3 regions of the Streptomyces sp. 11-1-2 genome follow, and region 1 is predicted to be linked to each of the others. Evidence: riboswitches for the same ligand, from Rfam matches in the RefSeq annotation. Region 1 holds a riboswitch; each other region holds the start of a gene.

Region 1 (3,266 bases):
CGACCGCGAGGGAGACGCCGAGGATGGCGTTGGCACCGAGCGAGGACTTGTCCGGGGTGGCGTCCAGGTCGAACATCGCCTGGTCGATCAGACGCTGCTCGGTGGCGTCGTAGCCGACCAGCTCGGGGCCGATCTGCTCGATGACGGCGAGGACGGCCTTCTCCACACCCTTGCCGTTGTAGCGGTTCTTGTCGCCGTCACGGAGTTCGAGGGCCTCGAAGGCGCCGGTGGAGGCGCCGGACGGAACGGCGGCACGGCCGGTGCTGCCGTCGTCGAGGCCGACCTCGACCTCGACCGTGGGGTTGCCTCGCGAGTCGAGGATCTCGCGAGCTACGACGACGTCGATGGACGGCACGAGGTTCTCCTTCGTATGGGTCAGCGGTAGCAGCACGAGCCTAACGGGCCGGGAGGGCTGCACCCCGCGTTCGCCCGCCCCACGAGACGGGGGCGTGACACAAAAAGCCAGATTCTGAATCACATATCCAGATTTCTGGTGAATCGGGCAATGAGGGAACCCCGGTGGGCGCGCCATAGGGGCGGCACGCCCGACCGGGGCTCGTCTCAGGGTTCTCGGGCGGCGGCCTCAGGCCGCGGCTGCGACCGTGACTCAGCCGAGGTGCAGCTTCTGGCCCGGGTAGATCAGGTCGGCCTTCTCCACGATGTCGTCGTTCAGCTTGAAGAGCTTCTTCCAGCCGCCCTTGACGTGGTGCTCCTTGGCGATCTTGCCGAGGGTGTCGCCGGACTTGACCTTGTACTCGCCGTCACCCTTCTTGATCGGGCCACGGGGCTGCTCACGCGTGGCACGCTCGGGCGCGGTGTGCGGCTGGGCCTTCGGCTGGGCAGGCTGGGCGGCCGGGGCCGACTTGGTGGAGGCCGACGGCTGGTCCTGCGAACCGGAGGGCGCGGACGGCGCGGACGGGCTGCCGCCGGAGGTCAGACCCTTGCCGCAGACCGGCCAGGCGCCCTTGCCCTGGCTGCCGAGGACCTTCTCGGCTATCTGGATCTGCTGGCCCTTGCTGGCCTTGTCCGCGGTGGGCGCGTAGGCGGTGCCGCCGTACGCGGCCCAGGTGGAGCTGGAGAACTGCAGGCCACCGTAGTAGCCGTTGCCGGTGTTGATCGACCAGTTGCCACCGGCCTCGCACTGCGCGACCTGGTCCCACTGGGCGCTGGTGGCCGCGGAGGCGGAGGTCGCCCCGATGAGGGGCGCCGCCACGGCGGCACCGGCGAGACCGGTGAGCGCGGCGATACGGGTGGCCTTGGAGGGACGGCGGTGCTTCCCGTTGGACTTCAGCATCGTTGGTTCGTTTCCTCACCGACGCCTACGAGGTGAGCTGTCGGGTTCGGACGTGAGTTGCCCGGCCGGTCGCGATGATCGCTCCCGGCTTCACCCCTAGCCGACGAGCCCGTGTCCACAGGCCACTCGGCACCTACCTTGGGTCCCCCGCTCCTGCCTTCGGCGCTGACGCGTCGGATTCCCCCCGACCGCCGGCAGGATTCGGCGTGACGATCGACGGTGCCCGCGGTGGCGAGCGGAAAGACGTTAAACACACCTCCCGAGAACGTTCAAACACCCCAATGGCAGCGAATGGGGCTGTAATTGATCTCACCCGGCCCACATCGGCGCAGGTAGGGCCGGGTGAGGAGAGATCGGACACGAGGTGCGCCCCGGAAATTGTGACGAGATGTATGTCTCATCGGAACCAGATCGGGCAATTCACCCCGAATCACTGCTCCCTGATGGTGAGGTCAAGTCGCTGACCAGGGATGATCAGGTCGGGGTCGATTCCAATGAGGTCCTCGTTGCTCTCGTAGAGCCCTTCCCAACCTCGGGACACATTCCGGTCCTCGGCGATGCCTGACAGATTGTCACCGGGGCGAACGGTGTAATCGTCACCCGCGGGGCTCCGGTCGCGGTCCGCGGCGTCGCGCGAGGCGTGGCGTCCGGAGGGCTGCCCGTCCGCCGAATCGCCGTCCTCGGCCCGCTCCCCGGCATCCGGGGAGCCGCGGTGGCGGCCGGAGGGCGAGGGGTCGGCGGAGGGATCCGCCGAGGACCCCTTCGAGCCGCCCGAGGCCGAGCCGCCCGAGCCGCCCGAGGCCGGGTCATCCGAGGCCGAACCGCCCGACGTCGGGTCATCCGATGCCGAGCCGTCCAGTCCGTCGGGGGACTTGGAGGTGTGGGGGGCTTCCGGCTTCTCGGTCGATCCGGACGAATCCGGCTTACCGGCGCTGTCGGACGCCCCCGAACGGTCCGACTCCGGGGAGGAGGAGCCGTCCCGCTCCCGGTCCCCCGCCTCGCCCCGGCCCGCCCCCGGGTCCCGGGTGGCCGTGCCACCGGGGTCCACATCGGGGGCGCCGGAGCCGTCGGTGAGCCCGGCGCCCAGCGCACAGCTCGGCCAGGCGTCGGGGCCGCGGTCGCCGAGGATCGACTGGGCGATGGATATCTGCTGGGAGCGGCTGGCCAGGTCGGGGCGCGGGGCGTACTCCGTGCCGCCGTAGTCCTTCCACATGTCGAGGGTCAGCTGCAGTCCGCCGTAGAAGCCGTTGCCCTCGTTGGCGCTCCACATACCACCGCTCTCGCACTCGGCGACCTGATCCCAGGTGGCGGTCTGGGCGGCCTGTGCGCCGGACGCCCCGAAGAGGGGCAGGGCGATGCTCGCTCCCGTGACCCCCGCCGCGACGATGATGGCCGGAGCCTGACGGGGGCGACGGTGTCGACCATTACCGGAACGCATGCGATTGCCCTCTCTATGGCGAACTCGGTTGCCGGTGAACATAGCGAGGGCACTCGATCATCACAAGCCGATGTATCCCAGGTCACGCCACGGTCACACGGCTGATCATTCGTCACCAATGTCCGTACGTACGGGGCTTGGCGGCCTCAGTGGTCCGCGGAATTCCAGGTCACCGGGAGCGTGCGCAGCCCGCGCATGATGAGCCCGCCGCGCCACCGCAGATCCTCCGGCTCCGCCGCGAGCCGCAGTCCGGGCAGGCGCCGCAGCAGGGTGGCGATCGCGGTCTGCGCCTCCAGCCGGGCGAGCGGGGCGCCGAGACAGTAATGGATGCCGTGGCCATAGCCGAGGTGCTGGTTGTCGCGGCGGGTGAGGTCGAGGACATCGGGCGCCGCGAACCGCTCGGGGTCCCGGTCGGCGGCGGCGAGCACCACCAGCACCGGCTCCCCTTCGGCGATGTGCTGCCCCGCGAGGGTGAGCGGCTCGGTGGCGAACCGCCAGGTGGCGATCTCCACGGGTCCGTCGTAGCGCAGCAGC
Region 2 (3,266 bases), 180 kb from region 1:
TGGTCTACGGGCCGGTGCCGGTGCGGTCCGGGCGGAACGGCTTCGAGACCCGCACCGGGCTGAAGAAGATCTACTGGCGGAACATCGACCACTGGTCGACGCTCTACAAGGTCGCCATGCCCTACAGCCAGTTCTTCGACGGCGGTCAGGCGTTCCACTCGATCGCCGGGAGCGTATGGTCCCCGCCCGGCTCCCACGGCTGCGTCAACATGCGCACGGGCGAGGCCAAGAAGTACTGGAGCCTGCTGAAGAACGGCGACGATGTGTACGTCTACGGGCGCAAGCCCGGCACGTGAACGGCACATGAGCCGATGACGTGACGATGCCGCTGCCCGGGGCTCCGGCCCCGGGCAGCGGCACGCCAAGGGCCTGTACGGCCCCGCGTCCTACGCGGGCCGCACGCTCCCGTAGATCGGCATCTCGGTGATCGGCGCCTTCTTCACCACATCGCCCGGCTTCGGCGCGTGGATCATCATCCCGTCGCCGATGTAGAGGCCGACATGGCTGATGTCGTCGTAGAAGAAGACCAGATCGCCCGGCTGGAGTTCGGACGTCGAGACGCGCGTACCGGCCTTCACCTGGTCCCAGGTGGTGCGCGGCAGCGAGATCCCGGCCGTCTTCCAGGCCGCCTGCGTCAGCCCTGAGCAGTCGAAGGAGCTGGGGCCGGTCGCGCCCCAGACATACGGCTTGCCGAGCTGCGACTTCGCGAAGGCGATGGCCTGGGCCGCCTTGGAGCTGTTGGCGGGGGTCGAGGGCGCCGTCGAACCGGAGCCGCTGTCTCCGTTCTGCTGCTCCTGCTGCTTCTTGCGCGCGGCCTCCTGCCGCTGCTTCTCGGCGAGCGCGGCCGCCTTACGGCGGGCCTCTTCCGCCTTCTTCTTCTCGATCGCCGCCAGCCGCGCCTTCTCCTTGGCGGTCAGATTCGCCAGCAGCCGCCGGGCCTCGGTCAGCTTGTCCTGGACGGTCTTCTTCTGGGTCTTCAGCTGCTTCTGCGACGCGGTCAGCGAGGCGAGGCTCTCGCTGGCCTTACCGCGCTCCTTGGCGGCGCTCGCCTGCTGCTTCTGGAAGTCGTCGACGGCCTGCTTCTGCCGACCGGTCAGCCGGTCGATCAGATGCGACTGGTCGAAGACGTCCTGCGGATCGTTGGAGAACAGCAGGGTCGCGGCGGAGCGGGCCATTCCGCCGTCGCGGTACTGGGCGGTGGCGTAGGCGCCGAGCGTGCGTCGCGCCTCGTTGAGCTTCTCGGTGCGCTGGGCGACGGAGTCCAGCAGCTTGTCGACCTTGCCCCGCTGCTGATCGGCGCGCTCCTTGGCGGCGTTGTAGCGCTGGGTGGCGCTCTCCGCCTGGTGATAGAGGGTGTCGACCTTCTCCTTGACCTTGTCGATCGACTGGGTGGCCGGTTTGGGGTCGTCGCCCGGCGCGGCGTTGGCCGTCTGGGAGAGGAGGGTGACGGATGCGAGGGCGGCCGTGGTGAACCCGACGGCCGTACGGCGGCCGTGACCGGTGAGCGGGGCCGGTATTCGGCTCCGCGGCTTGCGGTGCGACGCCAAGGGAGGCGCTCCTTCCGTGGACCGCCTACCGGGTTAGCTGTCGGGTTCGGGCGGTACGGAAGGTTGCCCTACGGCCGTGTCCGGGCGGCACTTCCGTGCCACGCCGCTTCGGGCCGATTCACCCCGGTGTCGCGTTGTCGGGTCCCCGGCTCCGGGCGCCTTACGGCGGTGCCGGACTCGGCGGAGGCCGCCCGTGCCGACGTGGTTCGCCGACGGATCTTCCGGGCCGCCTGACGCAGGACGGTAGTCAACACGTGGGGCTCCTGTGAAGACTGGTGACCGTTTTGCCCGAAACCGTTTCGTGATGTTCGGGCATCGGCTGTCAGTGGGGCGGCCTAGACTCGGGGAGCGATGAGCAGCCTCTTTGACGACAACTTCCTGGCGGACCTCGGGCTTCCTTCGAACGAGGAGCCACCACCGCCGCCCGAGGATTCGGCGCACCCCGGCCCCGATGGTGCCGAGGACGTGCCGCATCACCTCTTCAGCGGCGGCTTCGACGCGCCCGTGCCCCGGGAGGCCCACTACCGGGACGGCGCCGCGCGGCCCGTCGTGGACCCGTCCGCCCTGCTCGAGGGGTTGAACGAGCAGCAGAGAGCCGCCGTTGAGCACACCGGCTCGCCGCTGCTGATCGTCGCGGGTGCCGGCTCCGGCAAGACCCGGGTGCTCACCCACCGCATCGCCTATCTGCTCGGCGCCCGCGGCACGCACCCCGGCCAGATCCTCGCCATCACCTTCACCAACAAGGCGGCGGGCGAGATGAAGGAGCGGGTGGAGGAGCTCGTCGGCCCGCGGGCGAACGCCATGTGGGTCTCCACCTTCCACAGCGCCTGCGTCCGCATCTTGCGCCGCGAGTCGAAGAAGCTCGGCTTCACCTCGTCGTTCTCGATCTACGACGCCGCCGACTCCAAGCGGCTGATGTCGCTGGTCTGCCGGGATCTGGATCTCGACCCCAAGCGGTTCCCGCCGAAGTCCTTCAGCGCCAAGATCTCCAACCTGAAGAACGAGCTGATCGACGAGGAGACCTTCGCCGGACAGGCCACGGACGGTTTTGAGAAGACGCTGGCCGAGGCGTACGCGATGTACCAGGCGAGGCTGCGCGAGGCCAACGCACTGGACTTCGACGACATCATCATGACCACGGTCAATCTGCTCCAGGCGTTCCCGGAGGTGGCCGAGCACTACCGCCGCCGCTTCCGGCACGTCCTGGTGGACGAGTACCAGGACACCAACCACGCGCAGTACACCCTCGTGCGCGAGCTGGTGGGCACGGACACCGAGGAGACCGCGGCCGCCGAGCTGTGCGTGGTGGGCGACGCCGACCAGTCGATCTACGCCTTCCGGGGCGCCACGATCCGCAACATCCTCCAGTTCGAGGAGGACTACCCCACCGCGCGGACGATCCTCCTCGAGCAGAACTACCGCTCCACCCAGACCATCCTGAGCGCGGCCAACGCGGTCATCGAGCGCAATGAGAACCGCCGCCCGAAGAACCTGTGGACCGAGGCCGGCGCCGGGACCGAGATCACCGGCTATGTGGCCGACACCGAGCACGACGAGGCCCAGTTCGTCGCCGACGAGATCGACCGGCTCACGGACGCGGGCGACGCCAAGGCCGGTGACGTGGCGGTGTTCTACCGGACCAACGCCCAGTCCCGTGTCTTCGAAGAGATCTTCATCCGGGTCGGGCTGCCGTACAAGGTCGTCGGCGGCGTGCGCTTC
Region 3 (3,266 bases), 1.2 Mb from region 1:
GGACGGTCTCGGACTCGCCACCCTCGTTGCCCGGCACCCACGCGGAGTAGACATCGGCGGTGTCGATGAAATTGCCGCCCGCCGCCACGAAGGCGTCGAGCACCCGGAAGGACTCGGCCTCGTTGGCGGTCCAGCCGAAGACGTTCCCGCCGAGGGAGAAGGGGAAGACGGACAGATCGCCGATCTTCTGTGTGTTGTCAGCCATACGTTTTTACAACAGGTGGCTGGGCGGGGTTGTTCCTGGGGGCGGCCCCGTCGGGACGTAGCCCCGTCGGGACGTAAACCGGCGGCCCTGGCGTCAAGGGGGGAGAGAGCGCCAGAGCCGCCGGAGTATCAGGGGTTCATCCCGTGCTGGCGCAGCCAGGGCATCGGGTCGATCGGCGAGCCGCCGCCCGGCCGGACCTCGAGGTGGAGGTGCGGGCCGGTCACATTGCCGGTGGCGCCGACGCGGCCGATGACGTCGCCCGCCGTCACCTTGCCCGAGGTGACGACCATCGAGGACAGGTGGCAGTACCAGATCTCGGTGCCGTCGCTGAGGGTCAGCACGATGCGGTAGCCGTACGAACCGGCCCAGCCCGCCTGGGTGATGGTGCCGCCGTGCACCGCCTTGGCCGGGGTGCCGGTCGGGGCGGCGAAGTCCTGGCCGGTGTGGTCGGCCGACCAGATGTCGCCAGCCTGGCCGAAGCTCGCGGTCAGGGTGTACGAGCCGACCGGGAGGGTGTACGCGGCGGCGAGCCTGGCCTGGCGCTCGGCCGCGGCCTTCTTCTCCGCCGCCTCCTTCGCCCGCTGCTCGGCGGCCTTCTTCTCCGCCTCTGCCTTGGCCTTCCGCTGGGCGGCCACCTCCGCGGCCTGGTCGGACGCCTTGTCCGCGGCGGCCTTCGCCGCGGCGGTGCGGCTGTCCTCGTCCGCCGCGTTCTGCTGGTTCTCGGCCTGCTGGAGGATGCGGGCGCGGAGCGCCTCGCCCGCGTCGGTGGTGCCGCGCTGCTCGTCCTCGCTGGTGAGGCCGGCCTGGGAGAGGGGGGCGGCGGCCGTCTGCGGGCCGCTGCTGTCGTCCGACGTCCAGGAGCCGATGCCTGGCAGGTCCTTGGCGGCGGGCAGGCTGGCTTTGACCTCATCGGCGACGTGGCCGAGATCCGGCATGGAAATGGGCGGCTTGGGACGGTCCTTGGCGCTGGCCATACCGCCCGCGCCGACCGCGGCGATCACGCCGACCCCGAGGACGGCGCCGCTGCGCGCCATGGTCCCGCCCCGCTGCTTGGCCACGCGGTGCCGGCCGCGTACGGGAGCGATGGACTCCTCGGTGGGGTTCCACTCCTCCCAGGGCTCGGTCTCGAATCCGGCACCCGGGCCCTCGAACGCGTCCCCATTCGCGTCCAGGTACCGATCGTCGGGGGCGAAGTGGCCGTCCCCGGAGCTCATCCCGCCGCCGGCGTCAAAGCCGGGGCCGTAGGCGGTGGCGGTCCCCAAACCGCCTCCCCGTGTGCGATACGGGGCCTCGTCCAGGGCAGACCTGTTGGACGCCACGGAGGCGCACTCCTTTCCTTCCTTCTCGCCTACCGGGTTAGCTGACGGGTTCGGAGCAGGAAGGTCTCCTACGGGTCAGGTTCGACCCGATTCACCCCAAGGTGTTGGTTCCCCGGTTCCCTTGGTGCTGCTGGTGGTGCGGTACTGCCAGTGTGCGTACGGGATTCGGCGACGGCGCACGGTGCCGCCCTTGCGACGGTTGTGACGACCGCGCTGCGTTATCGAACGTTAATAGAGAGCGCGATGTGATTCCAAGCTGTTCTGAGGAATCCGCGCACCTTTGGCATGAACTTAGCGCTCAAGAGGGGACAAAAGAGGGCGAATCAAAGCACTGGCCAAAGGTTCGCAAAAACGCGTGCGGACCGATCGTGCAGCAATTGTTATGCGGAGGGGGCTCGGTCGACTACGCACGGTATGGACCCGGTCGGCTACGGACGGTGTGGGACGCCGCTGTCCCCCGTATGGCCGCCGCGGCTCGCACCGCCGTCGCCGTCGTGCCCGCTCCCTCGGCCGTCCCGCTGCCCATTGCCCCGGTTGCCCCCATTGCCCTGCCCGTTCCCCCGTCCGTTCCCGCGGGCCGGGGTCCGGCGGACCGCCAGCAGCGCCATGTCGTCCGATGTCCCGCCGTCCGTATGGCGCTCGACATCGGCGACCAACGCGTCGAGCAGCTCCTGCGGATCGGCGAAGCGGCGGCCGCGCAGCCGCTTCTCCGGGTCGTAGAACTCGCCGTCGCGGTTTCGGGCCTCCGTCACCCCGTCCGTGAACAGCAGCAGCGTCTCCCCCTCCTCGAACCCCAGCTCCATCACCCGGTCCGGCCACCCGGCCAACTCCCCCATCCCCACCGGCAGCGCCGACATCTCCGGCTCCAGGGCACGCACCGCGCCGTCCTCCGCCATGAGCAGCGGCGCCGGATGGCCGCGGTTGATCAGCCGCAGAGTGGAATCGCCGCGCGGAATTTCGGCCACCACGGCCGTCGTGAACCCCTCGAACACCTCCAGGTCGGCCCGCCGGGCACCCTCACGCTGCAGCGCCCGCTCCAGGCGGCCCACGAGCGCCTCCAGGGTCGTCTCCTGCTCCGCCGCCTCCCGGAAGCAGCCGAGGAGGATCGCCACGACCTCCACCGCCTGCAGCCCCTTGCCGCGTACGTCCCCGACGATCAGCCGTACGCCGTGCGGGGTGTCCTGGACCGCGTACAGGTCACCGCCGATCGCCGCGTACTTCTCCGCCGGTACGTAGCGCGCGGCGATCTCCAGCCCGGCGAGACGGGCGGGCGGCGCGGGCAGGACGGCGCGCTGGGCCGCCTCCGCGACACCGCGCGCCGAGGCGAGCCGGTGATAGCTGCGGCGTACGACACGGTTGATCGCCACCGCCAGCACGGTCACGGTGGCGACCGTGACGATCTCGGTGGCCGCCTGGGTCGGGTCCTTCACACCGTGCAACTCCGCCAGCAGACAGGTCGCGAGGACGGCGACGCAGGCCATGATGACGGTCTGGCGCAGCGGTAAGAGCGCCGCGGCGACCAGGGGGGCGGCGGCGAAGAAGGGCGAGGCGGTGTAGCCGGACGGGGTGGCCAGGTCGAAGCTGACGCCGCCGAGGAGGAGGATGGCGGGAAGCCAGCGGGCCACCCGGCGGCCCGGCAGCCCCTTGCCCTCATCCTCCGCCGGGCCAGGTCCCGCGGTGGGCCCGGTGAGCCCGTCGGCGGAGGCGCCACCGGCCGCGGCGCCGGTGGCGATGAGCGTGTG

The links. A riboswitch is a leader RNA that binds a small molecule or an ion and turns the genes downstream of it on or off. The one in region 1 is predicted to bind cyclic di-AMP.
Region 2: linked by a shared signal. The riboswitch ahead of CGL27_RS21705 (NlpC/P60 family protein) and the one ahead of CGL27_RS20880 (transglycosylase family protein) in region 1 are both predicted to bind cyclic di-AMP.
Region 3: linked by a shared signal. The riboswitch ahead of CGL27_RS26225 (M23 family metallopeptidase) and the one ahead of CGL27_RS20880 (transglycosylase family protein) in region 1 are both predicted to bind cyclic di-AMP.

The regions. Positions count from the first base shown of each region.
Region 1 is NZ_CP022545.1:5,012,264-5,015,529, forward strand. It holds gene eno (phosphopyruvate hydratase) at 1-355, opposite strand, end outside; gene CGL27_RS20880 (transglycosylase family protein) at 608-1,294, opposite strand; cyclic di-AMP (ydaO/yuaA leader) riboswitch at 1,302-1,469, opposite strand; gene CGL27_RS20885 (transglycosylase family protein) at 1,725-2,732, opposite strand; gene CGL27_RS20890 (cytochrome P450) at 2,879-3,266, opposite strand, start outside.
Region 2 is NZ_CP022545.1:5,196,442-5,199,707, reverse strand. It holds gene CGL27_RS21710 (L,D-transpeptidase) at 1-296, shown strand, start outside; gene CGL27_RS21705 (NlpC/P60 family protein) at 387-1,547, opposite strand; cyclic di-AMP (ydaO/yuaA leader) riboswitch at 1,554-1,725, opposite strand; gene pcrA (DNA helicase PcrA) at 1,899-3,266, shown strand, end outside.
Region 3 is NZ_CP022545.1:6,169,337-6,172,602, reverse strand. It holds gene CGL27_RS26230 (aldo/keto reductase) at 1-205, opposite strand, end outside; gene CGL27_RS26225 (M23 family metallopeptidase) at 334-1,524, opposite strand; cyclic di-AMP (ydaO/yuaA leader) riboswitch at 1,536-1,705, opposite strand; gene CGL27_RS26220 (PP2C family protein-serine/threonine phosphatase) at 1,953-3,266, opposite strand, start outside.